2 regions of the Sinobacterium norvegicum genome follow, and region 1 is predicted to be linked to the other one. Evidence: predicted binding sites of a transcription regulator. Region 1 holds the regulator's gene; the other holds the start of a gene.

Region 1 (5,643 bases):
ATCAGCCTGGGCGCCCTATTCAGCTGGGGCAGCATTGCTGCCGCCTGTCATTTCTTACTCGGCTTCGACTGGGGGCTATCACTGCTGTTTGGTAGCCTGACTATTGTTACCGGCCCGACGGTCATCACCCCACTGTTAAGAACCGTGCGACCCAACAATAAAATTGCCAACATCCTACGCTGGGAGGGTATTCTCATCGACCCCATCGGCGCCCTGCTAGCCGTACTGGTCTACGAGTTTATGACGCTCAGCGGCGACAATGCCATCAGCCATACGCTGATTACCTTGTTTGAAATGATATTGATTGGCTTGACCAGCGGTATCGCCGCGGGCTGGGGGCTTTCTCGCATGCTGAAAAAACAGTGGCTACCGGAATACCTGCATAACATTGCCACGCTAAATATCATGCTGATGATTTTCGTACTATCCAATATGCTAGCCTCAGAATCCGGCTTATTATCGGTCACCGTTTTTGGTATTTGGCTGGCCAACGCCAAGGATATAAAAGTCGATCAAATTCTCCACTTCAAAGAAAACCTCACACTGTTCTTGATCTCCGGTTTATTTATTGTGCTGGCGGCCAGAATAGAGTGGCAGGACTTACTGGTTTTGGGCCTTCCCATGCTGGCACTGCTGATGGTTATTCAACTGTTGGTCCGCCCTTTGGCAGTCCTCATCAGCAGCATTGGCAGCTCGTTAAATTGGCGTGAAAAAGCCCTGCTTGCCTGGGTGGCTCCACGGGGCATTGTTGCCGCGGCTGTCAGTGCCTTATTTGCCCTCAAACTTGTCGAACGCGACCACCCTCATGCTCAGCTGCTCGTGGCGGCAACCTTCGCTGTTATTATAGCCACTGTTATTTTACAGAGCCTGACAGCGGCACAACTGGCCAAATGGCTGAAGGTTGCCGATCCATCACCCAGTGGTTTTCTGATAATCGGCGCCAATAATCTCGCCATCGACATCGGCTCGACATTGAACAAGGCGGGGTTTCGAGTACTGCTGGCTGATGCCAACTGGGATCATATCTCCGCCGCACGGTTAGCCGGCCTAGAGATATATTATGGCAACCCTCTATCGAGTCACGCAGAAGAGTATTTAGATTTAATTGGTATTGGGCATCTACTGGCGATCACACCCAATCGTCACCTTAACGTCATGGCCGGCATGCGCTTTATGCATGAACTCGGTCACCACAAGGTCTTTTGCATCAACAGCAACACCAACGACACGGCAAAGCTGAGAGCGGCGGATGATTACCGCGGCAAAACCCTGTTCAGCGGTCAGGTCAGTTACCGCCAACTGGCCAGCCTTCACGCTCAGGGAGCGACACTCAAAACGACCAAGCTTTCCGACGCCTATAGCTACCAACAATACCTCAGCCAGCAGGGCAACACGACGATTCCCATGTTTGCCATCGACGGCGAAAAACACATTCACGTCTTCGCCGAAGGCGGCGACATCAAACCCGACAGTGGCTGGTCAGTCATCAGCTTGGTTAGCAGCAAGAGTGCCGCCACCGACACCAACAGACTCGATAACGGCAAAACCACCTGACAGCTTAATCTATTGGCGAGACACTCTATTGGCCGGGAAAATACAGCTGAAGGTAGAGCCAACACCCTCCTCACTGCAGACCTGCAATTCGGCCCCGTGTCGCATCAAAACATGCTTAACAATCGCCAGACCAAGACCGGTTCCACCGGTGGCGATTGACCGGCTGGTATCCACCCGATAGAAACGCTCAGTCAACCGAGACAAATGCTCCTCGGCGATACCAAAACCATTATCAGAGACCGAAAAAATCGCGCCGCCCGCATCATTAAGCCGCCAATCGATACGAATAACGCCATCGTCATCGGTGTATTTACACGCATTTACCACCAAGTTATTCAGCGCGCTACGCACCTCTTTAAACTCACCAATCAAGCTGATCGAATCATCGACGTTGACTTCAAAAATCTTACCTTGACCGGCTCTGTGGACAGAGGCTTCCTCAGCCATCTCTCTTGAAATCGCCGCCACCGCAACCGGCGTATTCGAGTCCTCCTGCGGCACAGATTCCAACCGCGACAGCCACATCAAATCAGTAATCAGATGCTCCATCCGCTCAGCCTGCTCTTGCATTTGCAACAATGGCCGCTCCCAGCGCGAATTTTCACCCTCAATATGGGTTGAAATAACCTCTAAATAGCCCTTAATAACGGTCAGCGGTGTGCGCAACTCATGGGACATATTGCCGATAAAGTCTTGGCGAATTTTTTCGAGGTGGCGGATTTTTGAAATGTTTCGGACAAAAATAAGTCGGTTGCCGGCACCAAAAAAGGTCATACTAATACTTAAGGTAAGATGCGGTAAAACCGGTGAGGCTATCTCCAATGGCTCACCATATTCACAGCAATCAAAGTAGTCTATAAAGCATTTATCGCTGACCAGATTGACCAATAATTTGCGATAATGGCGCGGGAAACCCACGCCCAAAAATTCTGCTGCCGCCTTGTTAGACCAGGTTAAACTGCCCCCTGCCGCAACCACTATGACGCCATCAGACAGCGATGATGCCGCCTCCTGCAGATAACTTTCCGCCACACTCAAGCGGCGGCTCTGTTCAACATGCCGCGTCCGCAGGCGGCTATAATCCATTGCCACCTCTCGCATCATGCCGAATTTTTTATCCGCAGAAGAGAGATCACTAATCCCCTCAGTATCTTCTAACCAACGTCTTAATCGATGAATCCGAAAAAGATAATCGGCAATAAAACACAGACTGCCAATTAACATCGCCAAGGCGAGTTCGCCCGTCATGCCGCCAACAACGGCAATAGGAATCAAAAACAATAAAACACGAAGTACTTCGCGGTTGAACGCTGGTTGGTAGTTCACTCAATCATCTCAATTTTAAAAGCATAAATAACTGGCGATATCGCCCAATCACTGGACTGACTCAACCACCACACCCTGCTCTGAAAAACGGTAGCCAGCGCCACGGACAGTTTGAATATACTGACCAAAATCACGACCATCATCCAACAACAACGCCTTGCGCAGACGGCGAATATGGACATCGACAGTGCGTTCTTCAACATAGACGTTACCACCCCAAACACGGTCGAGTAACTGGGCACGGGAATAGACACGCTCTTGGTGGGTCATAAAAAAGTTGAGCAAACGGTACTCTGTCGGCCCCAGATTAATACTGCTATTGGCCAACGTGACACGGTGGCTGTCCGGCTCCATCACCAACTCACCGACAGAAATTTTATCACTCTGAGCAACACCGGCACTGCGGCGCAACACCGCATTGACACGGGCGATTAACTCGCGGGGCGAAAATGGCTTGGTAATATAATCATCGACACCGCCCTCAAGACCTTGAATCTTATTTCCCTCATCGGCCTTGGCAGTCAGCATGATGACCGGCACATCCTTGGTGGCCTCATCCTTCTTCAGCCGGCGTACCAATTCGATCCCACTGGTGCCTGGCAACATCCAGTCCAGCAAGACCAACTGAGGTAATTCATCGACAATCAGGCCATGGGCCTCAATGGCGTCGGCGGCCTCTACACAGTCAAAGCCGGACAATTCTAGGTTCATTCTTAACATTTCACGAATTGCGGCTTCATCGTCCACAATCAGAATTTTGGCACTGGTCATAGTTTACTCTCCAAACAATGAACGCATTAAATACTGAATAGATGAACATTTAACGACATTTTTGTGACAGCCTCATTACAACCTAAATATAATGCTAATCGAATATGACGGTTTTATTACCCTGCACCACTATGCGGTCTTGCAGGTGCGCACGTAACCCCCTGGCTAAGACTTGCTGCTCCACATCCTTACCCAAGCGCACCATGTCCTCCTTGCTGTCACGGTGGCTGACGCGGATCACATCCTGATCCAGTATCGGCCCCTCATCGAGCTGCTCGGTCACATAGTGGCAGGTTGCGCCGACCAGCTTAACACCCCGGTCGAAGGCCTTCTGATAAGGGTTGGCGCCGACAAAAGAGGGCAAGAAACTGTGATGGATATTGATCATTCGGCCATGGTACTGCTGACAAAGACTGGCGGGGATGATTTGCATATAGCGAGCCAACACCACCACATCCGGTGCCATGGTGGCTAACGTGGCCTCCACCTCGGCATTCGCCTCGGCTTTTTCACGGTCTTTAAAGTTAATAAAGTGATAGGGGATTTTGTGCCACTCGACCATCGACCGGAGATTCTCATGATTGGCCACCACACCCACAATGTCACACTCAAGCTCACCACTGTGCCAACGGTGCAAGATATCAGCCAAACAGTGAGAGGCATGGGAGGCCATCAAAACGACCTTCTTGCGCACATCGGAGTCACTGAATTGCCACTGCATGTCAAAACCATCGGCGAGCACAGCAAAGTCCGCGCGGAATTGCTCGCTATCCACCGACAGGCTTTGCGCTAAGATCTCGCTGCGCATAAAGAATTGCCCCGTATCGCGGTCGGCGTGATAGTTAGCCTCAGTCATCCAACCGCCGCGCTGGGCAATAAAATCACTGACCGCCGCAACAATCCCTACTTTATCGGGGCATGAGATCAACAATCGAATAGTACGATCCATAAAAAAACCTTTTGTTATCATTTACTCACTGGCATCTGCCCTGCCATTCATTAACGTTATTATATGCCTTGCACGGTCTCGCCTCCACCGTTGTCGGTCACCATGACAATTTATTGACACAATGATCAGCTATTTTCACCAGGCAATGACCCGCATCATGATATTTTCGCCAGATTCTATCTCTTTAGCCATAATAGGCGTATAATATGCGCCCACTTTGTAAGCTATCGGTCACTTCGCCTTATGTCAGCCGCCACCTCACTTTTTTCCTACCGCAAACACTGGGCGGAATGCTTTGGTCCCGCTCCCTTCCTGCCCATGAGCAGAAAGGAAATGGACGACTTAGGCTGGGATAGCTGCGATGTCATCATCGTTACCGGCGATGCCTATGTCGACCACCCCAGTTTTGGCATGGCTGTTATCGGGCGTTTACTGGAGGCTCAGGGTTTTCGTGTCGGCATTATTTCTCAGCCCGACTGGACCAAGAAAGAAGACTTTATGACCCTCGGCAAGCCCAATTTATTCTGGGGTATTGCCTCGGGTAATATGGACTCGATGATCAATCGCTATACCGCCGATAAAAAACTGCGCCACGACGATGCCTATACCGCCGGTAATGTCGGCGGTAAACGCCCTGACCGCGCCGTCACCGTCTACGCCCAAAAGGTTCGCGAGTGTTACAAGGGCGTGCCTGTAGTCATCGGCTCGATAGAAGCCAGCCTGCGCCGTATCGCCCATTATGATTACTGGAGCGATACCGTCAAACGCTCGGTACTGGTCGATTCCAAGGCCGACATGCTGCTCTATGGTAACGCCGACAGAGCCATTGTCGATGTCGCTCACCGCCTCAACAATGGCGAGACCATCGGCCAAATACGCGACATTCGTGGCACCGCCTATATCGCCAAAGAACTGCCCAAGGGCTGGGTCGAGATAGACTCCACCGATGTCGACCGCCCCGGCAAGGTCGACACCTTACACAGCCCCTATCAGACCGAAGAAGAGACCGAAGGCTGCGTCAAGAATGACGCTGACGCGGCAAT
Region 2 (5,643 bases), on a different contig from region 1:
GTGCTGGATATTGGCAAATACCGAGGTGTACTCAGAGGTCATGGCAAAGCCGGTGACTTCACAGCCATTGGGGCCGACGAAGAAGCGCTTGAGCTGATCCTGATTGTCACCGCTCACCACCGCCTGTTGATCCTGACTATTCACCATAGCTGAGGGTACTATAGCCAGCATTTGATCATTGGTGTGGTCGGAGACCGCGCTGGCACCATTGTCGGTTTGCACCCACATAATGCCACGCTGATCGAAGGCCAGACCGTCGGGGCTGGCCAGCTGGTTGAGTTCAGTCAGACCAGAGCGGTTGACCGCCTCATCGCCATCGGCCGGGGCGCCGAAAAGGAAGATATCCCAGCTGAACTCGGTGGCATTTGCGCCCTCATCCCAGCGAATAATGTGGCCAAATTTATTATCGACACGCGGGTTGGCCGCATTGGACTCAACTCGCTTGTTATTATTGGTCAGGGTGAGATAGACAGAACCACCGAACGGGTCGACGGCACACCACTCTGGCCGATCCATTGGCGTGGCACCGACCAAATCGGCCGCGCCGGCAGTATTGAGTATCATTGCCGCCAAGCTATCGAAGCTGTCTGCCAGGATGCCACCATCGGTAGTTTTGCCGTCGAGGCTGAGGGGCAGCCATTCTCCGATACCACCCTCGGTAAACTTGGCGACATACAACGTGCCGGCGTCCATGTATTTCGCACCGGTGCTCAAACGATCATATGGCTCGGCATCGGCACTGTCCCACAACGCCGCAGAAACAAACTTATAAAGATATTCGAACCGGGAGTCATGGCCGGAATAAAACACCACAGGCTGTCCTTCGACGAGCTTGCCAAAGACACAACCCTCGTGGCGAAAACGGCCAAGAGCTGTGCGCTTCACAGCCCGTGAATTAGGCTTATAAGGATCTAGCTCAACAATATAACCGTGGCCGTTGGCCTCGTTACGGTAATCATCACTGCCCGAAGCACCGCTGGCAGTGACGTTGAAACGGCCAAATTCATCGGATCGCTCCTCACCGTCGCCCGCCAAGTCATCCCAGCCATAGCGTGTCTTGGTCTCGCTGATGCCAATCCGCTGCTGATCCTCCGGCAGAATGCCATTATTGGCAAAATACCCCGGCCAATTTTCCTCACAGGTCAGATAAGTGCCCCAAGGTGTGTAGCCATTACCGCAGTTGTTTAGTGTGCCGCGAGCCTGGCTGCCATCGGGTGAAAAAGGTGTCTCTAGGTAAGGGCTGAATGACAGCGGCCCGGACAAATCAATCACGCTGGCGCCGGTGATACGCCTATTATAAGCGTCGTCCTTAATCACCTGCCAAACATCGTTAACCAGCTGCACCCGAACGACGGTAATGCCGTGGGCATTAATTTCCTTGCGTACCTCGTCGACATCAATGCGCAGTTTTTTGTCGTCCAGGGTGGCGCCGTTAGGGTGCAGCACCGACTGATCAATATACTCGTGATTGATGCACAACAGGCCGTCCTCAGCACTGCCATTGAGCGGGAAGAAGTGCATGCCATCGTGATGCATGCCGACGGCATTCTGTTGATCGATGGCACTATTGCTGCCATCTTCTTGCCACTCCCGCGCCAGGCTATTAAGCGGCGTTCCCCAAGGCGCGAGAACCTGTGCGCTATAACCTTCTGGTACCACCACGGCATCGAGTTTGGCGCCATCGATGGAGTCGAAGCCCAATACCACATCGCTTCTATCGGCAATATCAGGACCCGGATCAGGCACTGGCGACGAGTTCGAGGAATCGGTGCTACAGCCAGCCAAACCGAGGCTGCCAACAGCAGTCAAGGCACTGATACCCAGTCCGCTGCGGACGAAGTGGCGGCGAGATAAATGCTTATCCAGTACCTGCTCAAAAGACGGATTAATGCTGCGATTATACTGGGTAGGATCAAACGTCGCTTTACTCATGGTGTGTCTCCAAAGGTAATCTTAATGATTATTTGGTCACCATGCTAATGCGCTTAAATGACGACGCGACGACGAATTTATTACAACAAGAATAAATTCTATCGCGCCGTTTCTGTGCCGCTCTAAATTAGAAGCACTTGGGTAGTTCGCGCCCAATGTGCTGCATGAACTGCTGAAAACCATGGCTGGAAAATTCGATGTCTGCTGCCAGTGGATCCAACTCCAACACGGTTAACTGGTGATCAGCCAGCAGGGTTTCGACCGGCTTGAGGGCAAATTGAGGCTGGCTAAAGATGCAGACATTGTCGACACCCTGAAGTTGCTGTTGCAGAGCAGCGCGCGACGCCGCACCCAGGCTCTGCTCATGCTCACCGTAGAAGGCTGCTAACTGCGTCAGGCCATAGTGGCTGGCGAGGTTGCCGTAGGCATCGTGCAGAGCGACAAAGTCTCGCTGCTGACTATCGCTCAAATCCGCCCGTAGTTGCTGATCAATCGTCGCCACCTGCTGTTTCAGTGCAGCCAAATTGGCGGCAATTTCTTCAGCATTATCAGGATAGGCTGAGGTCAGACTGCTCGCCGCCGATTCGGCCAGGGCCATCGCCGTGACAGGGTTCATCCACAAATGGCTGCCGCCCTTGGTTAGCGTCGGCATATTGGCCAAACCCTGGGTCAAATTGACACTGCTTGGGTGCTGTGCCGCCTTGCTCATAATCGGCTCGAACTCTGCCCCCAACCAGTAGAATTGGCGACTCTGTTGCAGCGCACGGCCCTCTGAGGGGCGCATATGGTAGTGGTGACCACTGTGGCCATCTCGCACCAAGTACGCCACCTCGACAGACGCCGGCGCGATAGCGCGCAGCAACATTGCCATCGGTTTCACTGTCGTCATAACGGTAGCATTGTTGCTGTCAGCGGACGCGGGCAGGGTGAATATCGCCAACAAGCAGGCGGCTAGAATGGGGGATCGGAACAACATGGCAGTTAACTCTATAATCTATAATGTGATATTATAACATAATAGTTATAATTCGAGACACCGTATGTCGATAGCCTTCGAACAACACAATCATCAACACTGTATTCAACAGGCTATCAGCGATGCCAAGACACTTTGTGAACAACGCAAAGTCCGGCTGACAACACTGCGTGAACAAGTATTAGCCCTGCTGTGGAACAGCCACAAACCCCTGGGCGCTTATCAGCTGCTAGAAATGATGCAGCAACAAAATCGCACCGCCGGTAATGATAAGCCATTGGCACCACCGACGGTCTATCGGGCTCTCGATTTTCTGGTAGCGCAGGGCTTGGCCCATCGTATTAGCAGCCTCAATGCCTTTATAGGTTGCTGCTCACCCAATACTGGCCACAACAGCCACTTTTTCATCTGTAGCCACTGTCAAAACGCCATCGAAATCATCAGCCAGCCTATTTCTATGGCCATCGCAGAATGCGCAGATGAAGCTGGTTTCAGCGTCAACAGCGAGGCGGTTGAGGTGCTCGGTTGTTGCACCCAATGCCAGGAAGCATTATGAACCCATTATTAAGCACCGATAAGCTCAGCTTCAGCGTTGACCAACGTACTATTTTGCAGGATATCAGCCTCAGTATCAGCAGCGGTCAAATCATGACGATTATTGGCCCCAATGGTGCCGGTAAAAGCAGCCTGATTCGCCTGATTCTCGGCCTCAACAAGCCAACCAGTGGCACCGTCAATAAGACCAAGGGACTGGTCATTGGATATATGCCGCAAAAGTTGCATATCAACCCACACCTGCCGCTGACAGTAAGACGATTTTTAAGACTGGCCGGGGCAGGAAACGACAGCATTGAGCAGGCGCTTCAGCGTACCGGCGCGCTTAAAGTAATTGACTCGCCGATGCAAAATGTTAGCGGCGGCGAACAACAACGCGTGTTATTGGCCAGGGCATTGCTGCGCAAACCTCAGCTGTTAGTTCTCGATGAGCCTGTGCAGGGTGTCGATGTGGCAGGGCAAAATGAGCTCTATCATTTGATCTCGCAACTGCGCGATGAACTTGGTTGCGCCGTCATCATGGTGTCCCATGATTTGCACTTAGTCATGGCCGCCACTGATACCGTCATCTGCCTCAATCAGCATGTCTGCTGTCATGGCCACCCCGACTCGGTCAGCAATCATCCGGCCTATTTAGAACTGTTTGGCCACCAACAAACCAGCGACCTTGCTGTTTATACCCACCACCACGATCACTGTCATGATGCCCATGGCGACGTGGTTGAAAGCGACCACAGCGAGTGCAAGCATGATTGAGTTATTATTTACTGCAACACTGGCCGCATTGTTGCTGATACTGGTTACCGGGCCACTGGGTAGCTTTGTTATCTGGAAGCGAATCGCCTACTTTGGCGACACTCTGGCTCACTCAGCACTGCTGGGCGTGGCCATCGGCATCTGGTTTTCTATCGATATTAAAATCGCCGTGGTTGGTTACTGCTTAGTGGCCGCCGCCTTACTGACAAAATTCAATCACTCCAAGCGTATCGCCTTAGACACCCTATTAGGCATCCTTTCCCATGGATCCCTCGCCATTGGTTTGGTATTGCTGTCGCTGGCTGATAATATTTTTATCGATCTTAACAGTTTATTGTTTGGCGACTTACTCGCGGTTAACAACAGTGATTTACTTTTGATCGCCGGCGTCTGTGTGCTGGTAGCCGCCGTGATCACAGCATTGTGGCGGCAGTTGCTATCAGTGACAGTTCATCCTGAACTTGCCAGTGTCGAAGGCATTAACGTCGAACGTATTGAACTGGTATTGATGTTGTGCCTGGCTCTGGTAGTGGCAATAGGTATGCAGGTGGTCGGGGTGTTACTGGTTACGGCGCTATTAATCATCCCCGCCGCCACGGCGCGGAAATTTTCCCGCAGCCCCGAGCAGATGGCACTCTATTCGATGGTCTTTGGCGTCATTGCCGTGTTGGCTGGTATGGCACTGTCGGCACTGGCCGACAGCTCTGCCGGCCCCTCCATCGTGGCAGCCTCGACACTGCTATTTCTACTGGCACAAACCCTGCCGATTAAGCAACAGTAGCGTCAGCAAAACGCCTTATTTAACTATCGTAACGCTGGTCATAATCGCCACGGATCGACCGGTATAGCAAGCGTAGTTTACCTGGGTCGAAGGGCGGTAGGAAAAATGCGTGGTAATCACCCCGCGGGTTAATCAGCGCAATATTGCCGCTATGATCCACCAGATATTCATCCGGATTGGGGCTGATCATACGCTTGTTAAAAGCCGCATTAAGACTGCTGGCAAAGCGATGGACGGAGAAAAACTCGCCGGTAATACCGACAAATTCCTCATCAAAATAGGCCATATAGGGCTTGAGTTTTTCCGGCGTGTCGCGGGCCGGATCAACACTGACCAAGACAACCTGCAAGTTGTCTGAAAATCGTTCATCGGCAATCAAGCCTTTAAACTTTGTCAGCATGGCCAGCGTTGTTGGGCAAATATCTGGGCAATACGTATAACCAAAAAATACCATCGTCCACTGACCCTCGAATCGTTTCGCATCGAAGGGGTTGCCGTACTGATCAACAAGTGTATCCATTTCGAAGTGTCGCGGCTTTTGAAGCACAACAGCACCGTTAGCCCGAAGCTCGGCACTATTCATAATCCTTGGGGATAATATCTTGTTTACCAGCAGCGCTAGGATCAACAAAATAAAACACAC

What was found. The regulator PhoB, encoded in region 1, activates phosphate uptake and scavenging genes when phosphate is short. The targets are predictions, from matches to a motif close to TGTCATAAANNTGTAACA.
Region 2: the regulator PhoB is predicted to act here: its motif matches at 2,000-2,017, upstream of L9P87_RS15475 (PhoX family protein).

What each region holds. Positions count from the first base shown of each region.
Region 1 covers NZ_CAKLPX010000001.1:729,371-735,013, forward strand. The annotation lists gene L9P87_RS03175 (cation:proton antiporter) at 1-1,554, shown strand, start outside; gene phoR (phosphate regulon sensor histidine kinase PhoR) at 1,564-2,880, opposite strand; gene phoB (phosphate regulon transcriptional regulator PhoB) at 2,929-3,651, opposite strand; gene purU (formyltetrahydrofolate deformylase) at 3,746-4,600, opposite strand; gene L9P87_RS03195 (YgiQ family radical SAM protein) at 4,844-5,643, shown strand, end outside.
Region 2 covers NZ_CAKLPX010000004.1:196,239-201,881, forward strand. The annotation lists gene L9P87_RS15475 (PhoX family protein) at 1-1,932, opposite strand, end outside; gene L9P87_RS15480 (metal ABC transporter substrate-binding protein) at 2,060-2,908, opposite strand; gene L9P87_RS15485 (Fur family transcriptional regulator) at 2,973-3,464, shown strand; gene znuC (zinc ABC transporter ATP-binding protein ZnuC) at 3,461-4,219, shown strand; gene L9P87_RS15495 (iron chelate uptake ABC transporter family permease subunit) at 4,212-5,000, shown strand; gene L9P87_RS15500 (SCO family protein) at 5,020-5,643, opposite strand, start outside.